DNA from 3 places in the Enterococcus sp. AMC1251 genome. Region 2 is predicted to be linked to each of the others. Evidence: riboswitches for the same ligand, from Rfam matches in the RefSeq annotation. Region 2 holds a riboswitch; each other region holds the start of a gene.
What was found. Region 2 has a riboswitch for magnesium ahead of AC4BBR_RS06405 (LCP family protein). Riboswitches for the same ligand answer to the same signal wherever they lie in the genome.

Region 1: linked by a shared signal. The riboswitch ahead of AC4BBR_RS12935 (LCP family protein) and the one ahead of AC4BBR_RS06405 (LCP family protein) in region 2 are both predicted to bind magnesium.
Region 3: linked by a shared signal. The riboswitch ahead of AC4BBR_RS10360 (phosphatase PAP2/LCP family protein) and the one ahead of AC4BBR_RS06405 (LCP family protein) in region 2 are both predicted to bind magnesium.

Annotation. Positions count from the first base shown of each region.
Region 1 is NZ_CM177098.1:2,742,627-2,747,869, forward strand. It holds gene glpK (glycerol kinase GlpK) at 1-25, opposite strand, end outside; gene AC4BBR_RS12925 (AcpB/EbpR/MafR family transcriptional regulator) at 221-1,693, opposite strand; gene AC4BBR_RS12930 (FAD-dependent oxidoreductase) at 1,683-3,017, opposite strand; gene AC4BBR_RS12935 (LCP family protein) at 3,183-4,097, opposite strand; M-box (ykoK) riboswitch at 4,295-4,463, opposite strand; gene AC4BBR_RS12940 (DUF4303 domain-containing protein) at 4,730-5,227, shown strand.
Region 2 is NZ_CM177098.1:1,376,992-1,382,234, reverse strand. It holds gene budA (acetolactate decarboxylase) at 1-61, opposite strand, end outside; gene alsS (acetolactate synthase AlsS) at 75-1,736, opposite strand; M-box (ykoK) riboswitch at 2,150-2,319, shown strand; gene AC4BBR_RS06405 (LCP family protein) at 2,596-3,522, shown strand; gene AC4BBR_RS06400 (FtsW/RodA/SpoVE family cell cycle protein) at 3,519-4,700, shown strand; gene AC4BBR_RS06395 (FtsW/RodA/SpoVE family cell cycle protein) at 4,697-5,243, shown strand, end outside.
Region 3 is NZ_CM177098.1:2,184,192-2,189,434, forward strand. It holds gene AC4BBR_RS10355 (YxeA family protein) at 1-39, shown strand, start outside; gene AC4BBR_RS10360 (phosphatase PAP2/LCP family protein) at 705-2,285, opposite strand; M-box (ykoK) riboswitch at 2,559-2,726, opposite strand; gene AC4BBR_RS10365 (hypothetical protein) at 3,177-3,911, opposite strand; gene AC4BBR_RS10370 (hypothetical protein) at 3,943-4,239, opposite strand; gene AC4BBR_RS10375 (hypothetical protein) at 4,229-4,522, opposite strand; gene AC4BBR_RS10380 (hypothetical protein) at 4,793-5,104, opposite strand; gene AC4BBR_RS10385 (EndoU domain-containing protein) at 5,131-5,243, opposite strand, start outside.

The sequences.
Region 1 (5,243 bases), 1.4 Mb from region 2:
CCATGATGTATTTTTGTTCTGTCATTAGAATTCCCTCTCCTTCTTGAAACCGCTTTATATTTTATGTATTTATAATAATAGGAAATAGTTTCATAAAAACGTCATCTTTTTTTTTATTTCAAAAATAAATGAACGTTTTTCAAAATAACCTTTTCCTATCAATAAAAAAAGACCAAAAACAAAATAGCAACTCATTTTATATTTAGTCTTTTTATTCGATTTAACTTTTAGTATGCAACTCGCGGATTTTCTTCCTGATTTGATTGATATCATACATTGACCCAAGTTCCGATAACACATAAACCTCTTTTGCATAGCGATAAGTATGTGGCTTCATAATATTTGTGATCATCAAATCATACGATCTTTTTGAATCAAATGATTCAATCGTTAAACCATTCAAATTTTTCAAACTCAAGACTAAAACCTGAGTCATTACTTCCTTATACAAATGATCCATTTTTAAATCAATCCCGATCCGAGTTTCACCGACGATTTCAAAATCAATGATTGCCAGTACACTAAGATATTTCACCAATGACCATTCATATAAACTATTACCCGTTTGATACCTTTCCCCAAAGCATTCTAAACTTTTATCTAAAAGAATCCGAGAAAAATCCGCCAGCTGGTGGCTAGAAAGATGCTGTTCCTTTTGCCAAATATTCTCTCGGTCAAACAATTCCAATTCACCTTTAAAAAAATACAATCGACTATGAATTTGCGAGAAATAATAAAAAATTTTTTTCTCTAATTCTGGGAAAAATTTTTGCGGACGATAATACAAAATTACATGCTCTAAGACAAATGTATCTGCTAATGAAGTTGGTGTACGCCTACCTCGAATTAAATTATACATTGTAAAATCTGACTCGGATAAAACAGACATACTCATTAAAAAAACAAAGTGCAAGAGACTCTCTTCTTCATCAATTTCAAGCGGATATCGGCTAAAAAAACGTAAGACAAACGAACGCAAGGTTTTAAAAAAAGGATCTTGTTCATACATCTGACGTTTAGCATATAATTTTTTAAATATTTTTGATTGAACCACAATTCTTTTTTTACTAATCGTCAACCATAAACTAATTTTCAATTTGCTATGTTCCTCAAAAGAAAGAGATAACGCTTTTTCCAGTGCCTCAATAATTCTAGTGTTTTGAACTGTTAATGTTTTTTCTTGATGTTGCTCATAAGGAGTCAAAAACCAATATATTTGAAAATAGAAATAACGAATTTGCAGTTCTTCACCTTTTAATTGACCATTACCAATTTTAAGTTCAAACTCTTCTAATAAGAGATTTAGTTCTTTGATTTTTCGAAACAAAGAAGACTCACTGATCATAAATTTGGTGGTCAGCTGTGCAATAGTAAATTCACGATAATGAAATAAGTAATCGATCAACTGAAACTTGATCGACGCTCGAACATAATCATCCAAAACTTTACTGATCGAAAACTTATCTGACATATGAATTGCTACGCATTGACCATCATAAAATAGCTTGCAGTCTCTGTCATAAGGCTTTAAGTAATAACCTAACTCCTTTAAATCACTTTCCAAAGAAGCCTTTGAAATACCTAAATAATCGAGCAAATCAGTATCCGTAATACGGCCACCAGCGATGATAACTTTCTTTAAAATCCCAACTTCTCTCGCTTCTTTTCTATCTAATAATTTCTCAATCTTCATCTGCAACACTCCGCAAACCCTCAAAAGCTAATTGGTTGGTAACATCAATCACATTAGAATAATACGGATGATACAAAAAATCTTTTTGATAAAACTCCTCAAGTGTTTGGCCGACTTGAATTCCAAGCGCTAGTGTATTGATTTTCTCTAAGATATCCGCCTTTGAAACCAATTGGGCTCCTAGTAATCTATGACTATCTCTTTCAAAAATAATTTTTCCCTGTATTTTTTCACCGCCAGAAAATAAAGAACTTTTTTGCTGAACATGAGCAACAGCTATCGGTTGTGTATAAAATAGCGCCTCTGCTTCAGTCAAGCCAGTACTTGCCACATAATAATCCACAAGTTTTGTTCCGATTGTACGAATTGAGCCGATAAAAGGCGTGGTGGGTTCTACAAGATTTTGAGCCACCACTAATCCAGACCTCACCGCATTGTTTACTAATGGAATGTAAAAGGATTCTTTTGATAAACTGTAAGGAACTTGAATACAGTCGCCAATCGCAAAAATATTCTCTTGAGAGGTTTGTAAATACTCATTCACTAAAACTGTTTGATCCGTATGCATCTTGATGTGCTCATCTAGATAGCTTAAATCAGGACGGACATTCATAGCAAAAATAGCGCTATCACAGATTAGTTGGGATTTTTTCGTCTCGATGAGAAGCTCTTTCTCTGTATCTATTATTTTTTCAACCGTCTCATCAAAATGGAAGACAACGCCACGAGAAACCATTTCAGCTTGAACGGGCTGAATCATTTCTTTATCAAAATACTTAAATAATAAATAATCCATACGTTCAAAAAGATGCACGTCTTTCCCTTTTTTCAGCAACGTATCTGCTGCTTCTGCACCAATTTGACCACCGCCGATCAAAGCTATCTTAGTACTACTTTCCAAATGTTCGATAGCTTGTAGCGCCCCAGGTAAAAATTTATATTTTAAAACTTTTTCGGAATCACTACCAAGAATTTTTTGAGACCATTGACTAGAGCCTGTAGCTAAAATCAACTTATCAAATGACATAAAAAATGCTGATTCTTGTTTTTCATAAGTGAGGATATGTTGTTTTGAATCGATGCTAACTACTTCTGAATTTAACATCAAACAAATACCATTATCTATTAACTGTTCTTCTGAAATAAACTTAGGTATGTTCAAAAGATCAATCGTTTCATTAAAATAAAGACTAATTCCTCCAGGCAGATAGCCAATTGTACGTTGCTTGTCGATTAAATGAATTTCCGCTGCGGGATGTTTTTTTCTGATCGACCAAGCAGCGGAAACCCCGGCAAATGAAGCACCAATGATCACGACTTTCACAATAAAACCTTCCTTCTATAAAATAAACCGTTTTCTTAAAGAATAGCACACGCTAGATCACAACGCATAGAAATAAGCCGATATATTTTACCAATTCAAAAAAATTCGCCTACTCACTATAAAAATAAGAGAGTAAACGAATCATTTTTATTATTTAATGACGTTTTATTGATCTTTCAAAAATGCCTTAATCGCCTCAGCATTCTTTTGTTCATCAAGCTCGATTACACTTCCTGATTCAGTATAATCATTAAAGTTCCAAGAATCTTCAACTGGAACGGAGAGTGATTTTAAAGGTTTCACTTTCCCAGTAAGAAAATCCTTTGCTATATCAATTAATAAACTCGTCGGCACATTTGTATCGATTTTTCCAACCATTTTCCCAGCGACTTGAGGTAATTCCCAAATTGGAATTAAATCTTTAGACTGCTCAATTAGCGCATCCATCACTTGTTGCTGGCGTCTGATACGACCAAAATCGCCTTCTTCATCCATTCTAAAACGAGCATATTGCAATAAACTATTTCCATGCAATATTTGTTCTCCTTTAGGAATATCCACGCCATCTAAATTAATCTCTTTTTCAGAGTCAATCTTGACCCCTTTAGGATAAAGCTCATCAATAATATCACTAAATTCTTTAAAGTCTAAGACAACATAATAATTGATCGGCAAATCAAAATTCATCTTCAACACATCTTTTGTCATTTGTGCACCACCATATGCGTATGCAGCGTTTATTTTATCTTGCCCGCCATCTGGAAATGTTACATAACTATCTCTCATGATTGAAATCAGTTTTGGCTGTTTCGTTTTCCCATCATAGTGACCGACCATCAACGTATCTGAGCGACCTTGATCTTCATCATCGTCTCTAGAATCATTCCCAACAACCATAACCGTCAGCTCTTTATCACTCGTTTGTTCATCACCAGTAAAATTTTGATTTATATTAGGAAGTTTGGATCCACTTTTTTCTTTTGCCGTTTGAAATGATACTGCTGCATAACAGCCTGCACTCACGACTACAAGAAGGGTCGATAACAAGACAATTGTCACTATTTTTACAGATTTTTTCATTGTTTATTCCTTTCTAAACATAAAAATTGATTAGACTTGTTTCATATTTAAAGCAAAGCGTAGTATAGCACATGAAACTAATTAGCTCCAATTTTTCTTAGATAAAAGAAAAAATCCCTCACCAAGAATACTCAGCGAAGGGATTAGATTACAGGAGAAGGTAAACACATAATATTTCATGGATTTACAATTTAACCAGATCTTCTCTTCGTTGAGTTTTAGCACTATATAACGTAAAAAGCATTGCTTTTAGCTACTTTGAAAAACGCCTTAATTCGACGAATCTTGTCCTACCCGTACCTGTCTTTCGACATTTCTGAGCAGTAGCTTGTGTTTATATAGGAGCCTCACCTAACAAGTATTTAATTCAATTTAAACTATAAGCGTATCGAATCACAAAGTCAAATTAAATTTTAGCTAAATAATCTAAACTCATAACGATGCTTTTTAATAGAACGCTCTATAATTGTACTTTAAATAGAAGCGGTATATAATAACAGATACTATTAAATAAAACAATCTTTATATTTTCTTAAAAAACAGCTATCTTATTATAAAAATCAACTTTAGATAGACATTCATACTACTATCTGTTTCAATGTTTAAAGGACATAACATACGGAGGATGCAAAATGGACTATTTTTTAGAAAAGCAGCAAGAATTCTTTTTCAACTTTTTGACAGATAGCATCGATAACTTTTTATTAGATCATCCTGATGAAACGTTTTATGCCTTTGCTTTAGACTGCAATATTCATGAAGAAGGTGAAATCAACCTTTGTTTTAATACTGTGGAACTTTGGCAAGAAACAACGAATTATTATATGAGTAAGGGCCATAGCAAATCACAATTAGAAGATACGAAATACAATTCTAGAGACTGGGATGAAAATCAGCGCTTTGCTTCTCTGCACTTGTTTGATGATTGGGTAGAAGATGATCAAGATATCCAAACGGTTCTTGAGTGGCTTTGCCAGCAAATCATCCTTTTAACTGACAGTGAAACATACTTACGAATCCCAAAAACAGAGGATTTCAAGCTATTGGTTTACGATCATGATGAGAGTCCTTCTGATTCGCAAGAAAGATTTGAAAAAGTAGGGATGTCAGAACTTTTTCAAATAGAATAACAAAAAAGCAGGTCGG
Region 2 (5,243 bases):
TCAATCCTGCCATTAAAGCGCCTAAAGTCCCATGCTGATACAAAACTGTTTCTTTTGTCATCTTTATCACCTTTCTAATAAAACTGATCTGGTAAAATTGTTTCGCCTAATTTTTCGTTGTCTTGATAATCGATCGGAATATCGATCACCACCGGTCCGTCTGTGTCAATCCCCCTCAAAATTGCCGCTCGTAATTCTTGAACATTTTTAGCTCGTAATCCTTTTGCTCCAAAGGCTTCAGCATACTTAACGAAATCTACTGGACCAAAATCAACTCCTGAAATCCGATGATATTTTAACTGCTCTTGAAATTCGACCATGTTATAGCGTCCATCATTCCAAATCAAATGAATAATTTTCAGTTTCTTGCGAACTGCTGTTTCAAGATCCTGGGCTGAAAACAAGAATCCACCATCACCTGAAACTGATATTATTTGTGTGTTAGGTCGAATTAATGCTGCAGAAATTGCCCAAGGAAGTGCTACGCCTAATGTTTGCATGCCATTACTAAAAAGCAAATGTCTTGGTTCATAACTTCTAAAATGACGAGCCATCCAAATATAGTGGCTACCAACGTCAACAGTTACCGTCATCTCATCTGTTACAATACTTTGCAAGGTATCGATGACTTCTAAAGGATGAATCAATCCATTTTCTGTTCGCTCTTTTACATCATCCCGTTTCACTAGGTTTTCATGCAATGTTTCCAAATATTTTGTGTTTTTTCTGGATAACATTTTCGCCTGAATACTTGGTAATAGAACAGTTAACGTTTCTGCAATATCACCGATCAATTCCCGTTCTGGTTGAAAATATTGATCGATTTCAGCAGGTGTGTCATCAATAACTATAATTTGTGCTTCCCCTTCAGCGTTCCAATTTCTAGCCTCATATTCAATTGGATCATAGCCTACTGCGATAACTAAGTCGCTACGTTTTAACAACATATCGCCCGGTTGATTGCGAAACAAACCAATTCGTCCAAAAAAATGGTCTTCCAATTTTTTAGAAATCACCCCAGCTGCTTGGAAAGTTTCAACAACTGGAATTTTCGTTTTAAGTACAATTTCTCGAATTGCTTTTGCTTCCTTTTCAGTCGAAGCTCTCATACCCACTAATAGAACGGGTAACTCTGCTGCTTGAATTAGTTCAGAAAGATATTGTATATCTTCTGACGAAGCAGAACCAATTTTCGGATCAATTAACGGTCTGATACTATCAGATTCAACGGAACCATCGACAACATCTTGAGGGATACTAATAAAACTAGCACCTTTTTTAGACGATTTCGCCAACCGAAAAGCATTTGCTAGGACTTCTGAAATGGTCTCAGGATCTTGAATTTCCGCACTGTACTTGGTAATCGGTTCAAATAACGCTGCATTGTTCATGCTTTGATGCGTTAATTTTAGTAAATCGCTTCGCTTCACTTGACCTCCGATCGCTAGTACAGGATCTCCTTCTGCTGTAGCTGTCACTAACCCTGTCGCCAGATTACTCGCTCCAGGTCCACTTGTCGCAACCACTACACCTGGATTTCCAGTCAAACGTCCAACTGCTGCTGCCATAAACGCTGCATTTTGTTCGTGACGAGTTACGATCAATTCTGGACCATCATCCACGAGTGCGTTGAACAAACTATCGATCTTTGCTCCTGGAATTCCAAAGACATAATTAACTTGGTGGTTTTTCAAGCTTTCTACAATCACTTCAGCGCCATTTTTGCTTTTATCCATCTTCTGTTACACTCCTTTTATAATCGTGTTCCTTTCCATTAAAGTACTTATTTAAAAAGAAATAGAACGAACAATCAGTAAAAAACGTCTTCTTTATAGTACAGTTAAATAACCTTTTTTTTATTATAGCATGCAAACTATTTTTTGTTTAATCATTTGTTTGACAAAAAATCAGCAGAATCTTTATTTCAAATCAGTATCAAATTTCAATTTTTTACTTATGTTTAAGAAAAAGTAAAGAAAATAATTTGATGTTTTTTTTGATACATCCAATTCCGCTGCACGAATCCCTTGAAGACAGAATTCTGCACTTAAAATAACAAAATATTTTTATTTTAAGTAAATATATTATAAAAAAATTAATATTTACTTTGTTGACTTCAACAAATATATTCATTATATTTAAGACGATCTAAATAACTTGTTAGGTGAGGCTCCTATGGAAACACAGGCTACTGCTCAAAAATGTCGAAAGACAGGAATGGGTAGGACAGGAATTGTCGAATTAAGGCTTTTCACAAAGTAGCTAAAAGCTCAGCTTTTTACGTTTCATAGTGCTAAAACTCAACGATGAGAATGATGAAAAGCTCTTTTTGTGCTAAAATCAATCCCCCTTCGCTGAGTTATTTTAAGCGAAGGTTTTTTTGATAAATAATGCTGTTGTACTTCTGATTTTTCTGGAGGTGGAAATAAATATAACTAAAGGCGTTCGGCGATACCAATGCTAACTTTCTTAGTCTATATGAAGTCAACACTCTCATTATTTTTAGCATAAAAAACTTTTAAAACGACATCTAAGTCAATTCCTAATGCAAACTTTATTTGATGATCGATTAAAATGATTAGCGAGGAATAAAAAATGAAAACAGTAAAAAAAGTCATTATTTCTATCATTCTTTGTACACTTCTTCTCCTTACAGCGCTCGGAAGTTATGCTGTAATCAACTTTCATAAAGGAAAAAAAAACGCTCAATCACAAATAAATTCATCTAAGAATAATAATTTTTCTGGTGATAAACAAACGAATACGAAAGAAATCACTATCATGTTGATTGGGGATGACGGTCGTGAAGATGACGAAGATGGCGGGCGAGCAGATACTCTTATGGTTGCTCATTATAATAGTGAAACAAAACAACCAAAACTTGTTTCAATCATGAGAGATTCCTATGTCGAAATCCCAGGGTACGGTTTAGAGAAAATTAACGCTGCTTACGCCTTTGGCGGAGCAGAATTGACTAAAAAAGTTCTTAATGATTCATTAGGATTACCAATCAATTATTATGTTTCAGCTGATTTCAATAATTTTATCCGATTGATTAATGACCTTTATCCAAAAGGAATTGAAATTGATGCTGAAAAAGACATTAATCTAGACAATGTAGATATCAAAAAAGGAAAACAAGTCATGGATGGCAATACGCTGTTGCAATATGCTCGATTTAGAATGGACGAAGAAGGCGACTTCGGTCGTGTTAGAAGACAGCAGCAGGTTATGGATGCCTTAGCTAAACAATCAAAAAATGCCATTCCAATTCTTCAACTACCAAAAATTGCTGGTGAAGCTGTTGGCTACTTAGATACAAATATACCTACAAATCTTCTTGTAGATTTAGCAAAAGACTTTCTTACGGGGAATGTAAAAAATATGGAAACATTATCTGTACCGGTTAAAGGAAGCTGGTCATTTAATGATCACACTGAAGCAGGCAGTGTTTTGGAATTCGACGAACAGCAAAATGAGCAAGCTATTCGCGATTTCTTGGATGATGGGGCAAAAAGATGAAAAAGTACAAGCGTTTATCTAAACTACATTATTTAGATTTTTATATTTTAATCCCTTATTTCATCTTATGTATCGTAGGTATCTTAATGGTTTATAGTTCTAGCTCTTATCAATTATTAGACAGTGAATTAGGAACAGCTAGTAAGGCCATCAAGCAAACAATCTCCTTCGTTATAAGCTTGATTTGTTTGAGTTTTGTTTACCGGATCAATTTGAATGTCTTACGTAAACCTAGAATGTTGCATTTTTTACTCATGTTAACGTTTCTTTCGCTAATCGCTTTACCAATTATTGGAACAAGTGTAGGCGGTGCAAAGCGTTGGATCAATTTAGGCTTTCTTTTGTTTCAACCATCTGAATTAGTTCCTTTGGTACTTATTCTTTACCTTTCTACTAATTTATCAAAAAATGACAGGTTAGTTCCATTTTCTTTTAAAAATCATAAGCAGTCACTTTTAGTTTCATTCTTTTTTATGATATTTGTTGCTCTTCAACCAAATATTGCTGGAGCGTCCATGATTTTTATCCTTGTATTAGTGTTATTTTTATCTAGTGGGCTTTCTCCTTTATTTATTTCGCTTGCTTTGATTGGATTTGTTGCATTGAAACGGCTGGGAACAGTTTTATTATTGTCGATTCCAATGAATTGGATGCCCACAAAATTCAGTTATTTGGTCACACGTTTTGAAGTGATGCAAAATCCTTTCATCGACCCTACTGGCAAAGGCTTCCAAACCTCAAATGCCTATTATGCGATGCACAATGGTGGATTTTGGGGTCTTGGTTTAGGTAATAGTATTCAGAAAAAAGGGTTTTTACCCGCTGCAGACACTGATTTCATTTTTGCTATTTGTATTGAGGAGTTAGGGTTGATTTTTTCTTTGGGTATTTTATTCTTAGTTTTCTTTATGGTAGGTCGTTTGTTTTTATTAGCAATAAAATCAAAAACACTTTATTACTCTTATCTTTATATCGGTTGTGGAATGTTACTTTTACTTCAAGTTGCTGTAAACGTTGGAAGTCTCTTAGGGTACATTCCAATGACAGGATTAACATTTCCATTTATTAGTTATGGTGGCTCTAGTTTACTGATATTAAGTGTTACACTAGGAATTGCTTTAAATGCTCGAGGTACAGAAATTCGCAAAACCTTTAATCGACAAGGAGGACAGCTATGAGAAAATCGTTTGTTTTAAAAAATGAACCCGTAAATTACGCTCTACTCTTGCCTGTTTTTCTTTTGATATTGGTTGGATTTATCGCTCAGTATGGAGCCTTCTCTGCCGATCCTTCTGTTAAGTCCGCTACACCTTTGCTAATGAAACAATTATCATGGACTGTTTTAGGGCTGGGTACGATGTTTATCACGATGTTCATTCCTATTAAATATTTATGGAAAGCTACACCTATACTTTATGGTTTGTCGTTGTTCTTGATGGGACTGCTTATAAAATTTCATGATCCCGTTATGGCAGCTGCTACAGGAACAAAACGTTGGATTCGATTAGGACCATTTTCATTTCAACCATCAGAGTTCATGAAACTTGGCTATATTTTGATGCTGGCCTATATTGTCACAAGAAGAAGACAAAAATCGAAAAGTCCGTCAACATTAAATGAAGATTTTCATTTGTTAGGTGAATTATCACTCGTCAGCTTGCCTGTCTTTGGATTAATGTTTTATCAAAAAGATTTTGGAACAAGTTTAGTTTTTATTTCAA
Region 3 (5,243 bases), 810 kb from region 2:
GCTGTTCCAAAAAAGGCGCTTGAAAAATTGAACGAGTAATGTTAGTGTGAAGTACAAATTGCCAACAAACTCAATCGACACTTCCCAGACCGCAAGTCTTTAGAAGTGATCGTGACAGACTTAACTTATGTTCGTATTAGCGGAAAATGATATTATATCTGTTTTATTACTATGCTCTAATTCAAACTTACGCGGAGCAGAACTTGTTCTTTAGGTCATTCGTTTGGATTTTTATTGAAATTTCTTATCTCATATAAGAGAAAGCACCCCACTTAAGATTATATCTAAATTTTATTGTTTCTTTTTTCCACACATATAGATGATTTATATATTTTTTTGAGAAATCATTAATCATATACCCGAAGTGAATTTAAATCGACAAAAAAATAAAAAAAACTATAAAAATAGATTATTGGATCACCACTCGGACTTAGTGACAAAACCATTTGAACCATAAGATTTAACTGACCAATTATCTCCTACTATTGATTTAATCTCATTAAGCGTATGACCTCAGTGAATTATGTAATATAACTTCAAAAGAGTTTAATTTTCATTGGACATTTCCAGCTCTTTCGCAGTCAACTTCATTCCATCTAAAGCCTGTTCCTCTCATTTCAATAATTTCACCGCATAAAAAAAGTCCTAGAAGTAGAATTTCCACTCTAACTTTCAGAACTTTTTCCATTATTATTTATCAATAGCTAATTTAAGTCCAATTGTTTTCTTAATTCAGCAATGGCTTTTTGTCTTTCTTCTTCCAAAATACCTTGATAAGAAATTCCTTCCTCACCGGTAAATCCATCTCCAGTAAATCCTTCACCTTGCAATTGGTAACTTTCAATATTATCTAGTGCTTTTTGATAATTTTTCATCAATAGAATCATCTGATCAAGGGTCATGTCCGTCTGTCCATTTTCACCAATCACATCTAATAACTCTTGATAACGAAAAACGTTTTTTATTGACGTCAATTCTTTTACTAGTTCAATAGTCACTTCTCGCTGTCTTTTTTGTCTACCATAATCACCTAAAGGATCTTCATAGCGCATTCTAGCATATTGAAGTGTTTCCCATCCGTTCAAATGTTGTTTTCCTTGAGGATAATGAATTCCTTCAGCATCAAACTCAAAATCATTATTAACTGTCACACCTCCGACAGCGTCTCCCAATGAAGCTAGTCCATCCATATTAATGACGAAATAATGATTAATTGGTATATCTAAATATTGTTCCACCGTGTCAACCATCATTTCTTCACCACCGAAAGAGTGGGCATGATTAATCTTGTCATAAGCGCCATCTTTACCAACGATTTCTACATAAGCATCTCTTGGAATACTAGTAATTGTTGTTTGTTTTAGCTGATCGTTAACAGTGACTACCATAATTGTATTTGCTCGAAAGTCTGTTTTTCGCTTTGAATCATTTGCAATCCCTAAAAGTAAAAAACTAACAGGTTCATTACTCTCTAATTCTACTGTTTTAGTAGGTCTATTAAGAGGCTGATAGATTTTATCTGCGGTTTTTTGAACATTTCTAAATACACTAGCTGCATAAAAAGAGGTTCCCGTAACAATCACCAAAATGATCGTTAATACACTTAATACTATTCGTTGTATAAATTTTGTTTTTGCCTCAGTTGTTGAGAATTTTTTGTTTAGATATATTTTTTGAAGACAAATGTATGAACCATTCACCCAAGTATAACTTAGAAGAAATCCTCCTATGACATCACTAGGATAGTGAACTCTTAAATAGATTCGACTCAGTCCAATTAATAAGACATACACTAGCAATGCTATTTTTAGTACTTGATATTTTTTTTGATCTTTTGAATACACTATTGGTAAGATCAATAAAACAGAACACACTAGACACATTGCTAAAAGAGAGTGACCACTTGGAAAACTGTACGAAGTCCTTTCAGCCAATTGTTCTACGTTCGGTCTTGTTCGAGCAATAGAGTGTTTGAGAATAAATCCTAAGACGCTAACCACAAACACATTGCTACTCATCCAAAATGCTAAAATTCTTTGCTTTTTTCTCCATAGAAGGAAAGAAAAAAGGAAACTTACAGCGAATATCGGAACAATCGTAGCTGTTTTAGCAAATGAATTAATGATATTCGTAACGAGCTCATTAGGTTTCCAATTAAATTTATAAATAGATGAATCTAAATAATTAAACCATGAACTATTATTGACTACTAAAAAAGTGAGCACTAAAAAAAACAGTAAACCTAAGATTGCAGGCGTTAACTTTTTTTCTTTCGACGTATACATGTGATAAATCCCTTCATTGTTGCATTCAGTTTATTTTTGCTTATCAAATTATTTGGATAAAATAAATATTTTGATTATTTTATGAATTTACATTTATAAAAAAATAAAATAACACTTAAAATCATATTTCAAAAGACATACGTATTCTAACAGAGTATTTCTTAATTATTCGTGTATGCGCGAAAGTAGATAACTAAAGATTATGTACTTGATTATCAATTCTATCGTAAGAAAACAAAAAAGCCAAACAATTCACTACGACGTTTGACGTTCAATCAATCTCATCGTCCGAGTTTTAGCACTATACAACGTAAAGAAAAGTTCTTAGCTATTTTATGAAAAGCCTTAATCCGACAATTCCTATTTTACACATTGGCGTCTTTCGACGTTGCTGCGCAATAGCTTATGTTTGTATAGGAGCCTCACCTAACAAGGTTAGTTAATTATTTATTTTTTAAATAATAACGCTGAAAAGAATATTTTTCAAGTAATTTTAAAAGTCTTTATTTTTTCTTAATTAAAAAAATGGCTCTATACTTTCTGATATTGGTGAGAAATCACCGGCATCTTTTTTAATGTCAAATAATAGAAAAGACACCTTTATATTCTTTAGAATGAAGTCGGCTAAAACATTACTTTCGATGAATTTTTTTAAAAAAAGAACGCATTAAGGGTCGAATCTGCCAAGTATTTTCTGGTACATTGATTATTTAGTTCACTCTTGTCCTCATCGTGGCATCAAAGAAGACACAAACCTTATTGAAAAGTGCTACTTGATCTCGAAGAAAGCTTCACTTTCTTCGAGATCATCTAAAAATACCACGTCTATGAGCAAAATTGCCGTCAAAAGAAGGTCTCTGTTTCTTCTGTTTATCGCGTATTGAAACAGTTCTATGAACCCCAAAAAATTAATCGGCTATTCTTGCCAGAAACCCTTGTAAACAGATCTTTCCCGCATAAAGCATCACTGATATTCTTTCCACCTGTGCTTAGCCCCAAAGCCACCATAATTGGTAACGGTAATGCGCCGTTTATGGCTAAGAGTACAGCTAAATCCTTTATTTCTTCTTTTCTAGAATAGTAATCAAAAGAGGTATCCGCAAAAGCCATATTTTTATACTCTTCAAAACTAACATCACCGATTTGTTGCTTCATCTGATTATATTCTACACGAAGATAGTCCGTTAGGGGAGAACTATTTCCTAAAAGATCTTCTAGTGTCACTTTCATTTTTGGCATAGCGACACCTTCGCTATTTACGCCGTTAGAAAATGACCCTCTTGCCATTGTTTCGTAGCCCATGATGTTCATGTTACTTAATTTCTCTATCAAGGAATCCATCGCATTGTAAAATGGCTGATCTACTCCGCCAGAAAGTGTGTCTGGTACATGTTGAATAGCTTGTTGTAATAAGATTAATCGGTTTTCTAATTCTTCATAATTTGTATTACTAGCTGTATCTATGTCTATAGCGTGATCCACATCATATGTGTCGCAAAAGCTTTTTGCATCATCACTGATACGATCCGCTTCTGCGAGCCATTGGAATAGACCTGAGCTGGTTAATAGGACGATTCCTTCAGATAGCGATTGCCACTCACCTTCTTTATATTTTACATCTTTCATACCTACCCTCATTTCCTAAAACTACTGACTATTATTTCTCCTTTGACTTTATGTCGCTACTGACCGATTGATCCAACTCCACAAAGGTTTCTCCTGCATAGGTCACATACTCTCCTAATCGAGCATAATGGGAAATCAATTCTTCCATGCGAGCTGTCACAACATTGAACAGTGCGACTTGTCCTTGCGCCATTCCTTCCACATAATACTCACTTCCTGTAATAGTTTGTAAGGAACTGTAGGATGATTCTAATTCGCTAACAACGCTTTGAATCTTACTTGTAATATCGGATAACTCACCAGGATTCACTGTAATTTTATCTGCCAAACCAATTCACCAGCCCTTCCGTTTTATCTTTTGGTCCTTCATAAGGAATTTTTAATTGGTCAACTAGCCAGTTATTGACCCAAAACTGACTGACTCTTTTTAATTGTTCATTGTCCAATCGATACAACGTCCCTTGAGACACTAACAAAGCATATTCAGCTTTAGCCAAGTTCTTCGCTTGCTTCTGAATGCTTCCTAGAACGACTGCGGCATCGACGCCTTGTTTCTGTAACTCTTCTAAGGTTAGTCGCGCTCGTCTTGAACGAAATTCTTTTTCCTTCATCGGTTCATTAGCCATATAAATCTAAAAAAACATAACATTTTGTAAAAAGTTCATATTTATTTAGATTAATCGGCTATTAGGGATGAAAATAGCCTTAACTGAATTAAAAAAAGACACTTTCCAACTAATAGAAAGTGTCGTGTCTTGAACTTTTGTACAATAAATACAGCTAGCTTTTTTAGCTACTGGCAACTTGATTAGTGAGTTACTTCTTAACTAGTCAAGGCTTTACTAACTGACACTAATCAGGTAGTAAAGTGCCTTTTGTATTTAATTTTCAATGTAACTTTCAGCATCATCAATAAAAAATGCTAATTTCAAATCAGGATACTTTTTATCAAGTTCTCTCAAACAAGAAATAAATTTTCTACTTTGTAATTTTTCGGAAACATCATCAAAAACCGAACTAATTAATAATATATCTTCTTTAGAACAGTTCTTCAAATAATTGATAGTTTCATCTTCACTTATGGATAAAATATTGGTCAAGTTTGCCCAACTTTTTTCAAGCCCAAAGTCATCTTCTTCATTTATACTTCTTCGTTCTTCTAAATTTTCTTTAATTTGATTAGATATATTCATAATTTTTCTCCCAATTAAATAATTATTTATGGTTGTTTCGTACCATCTGGAAAAATGGTTCCAATTTTTCCATCAGTTTTTATTATACCAACTCGTACACCATTATAATCTCCAAAAATAACTTCACCATTTTTAGCAC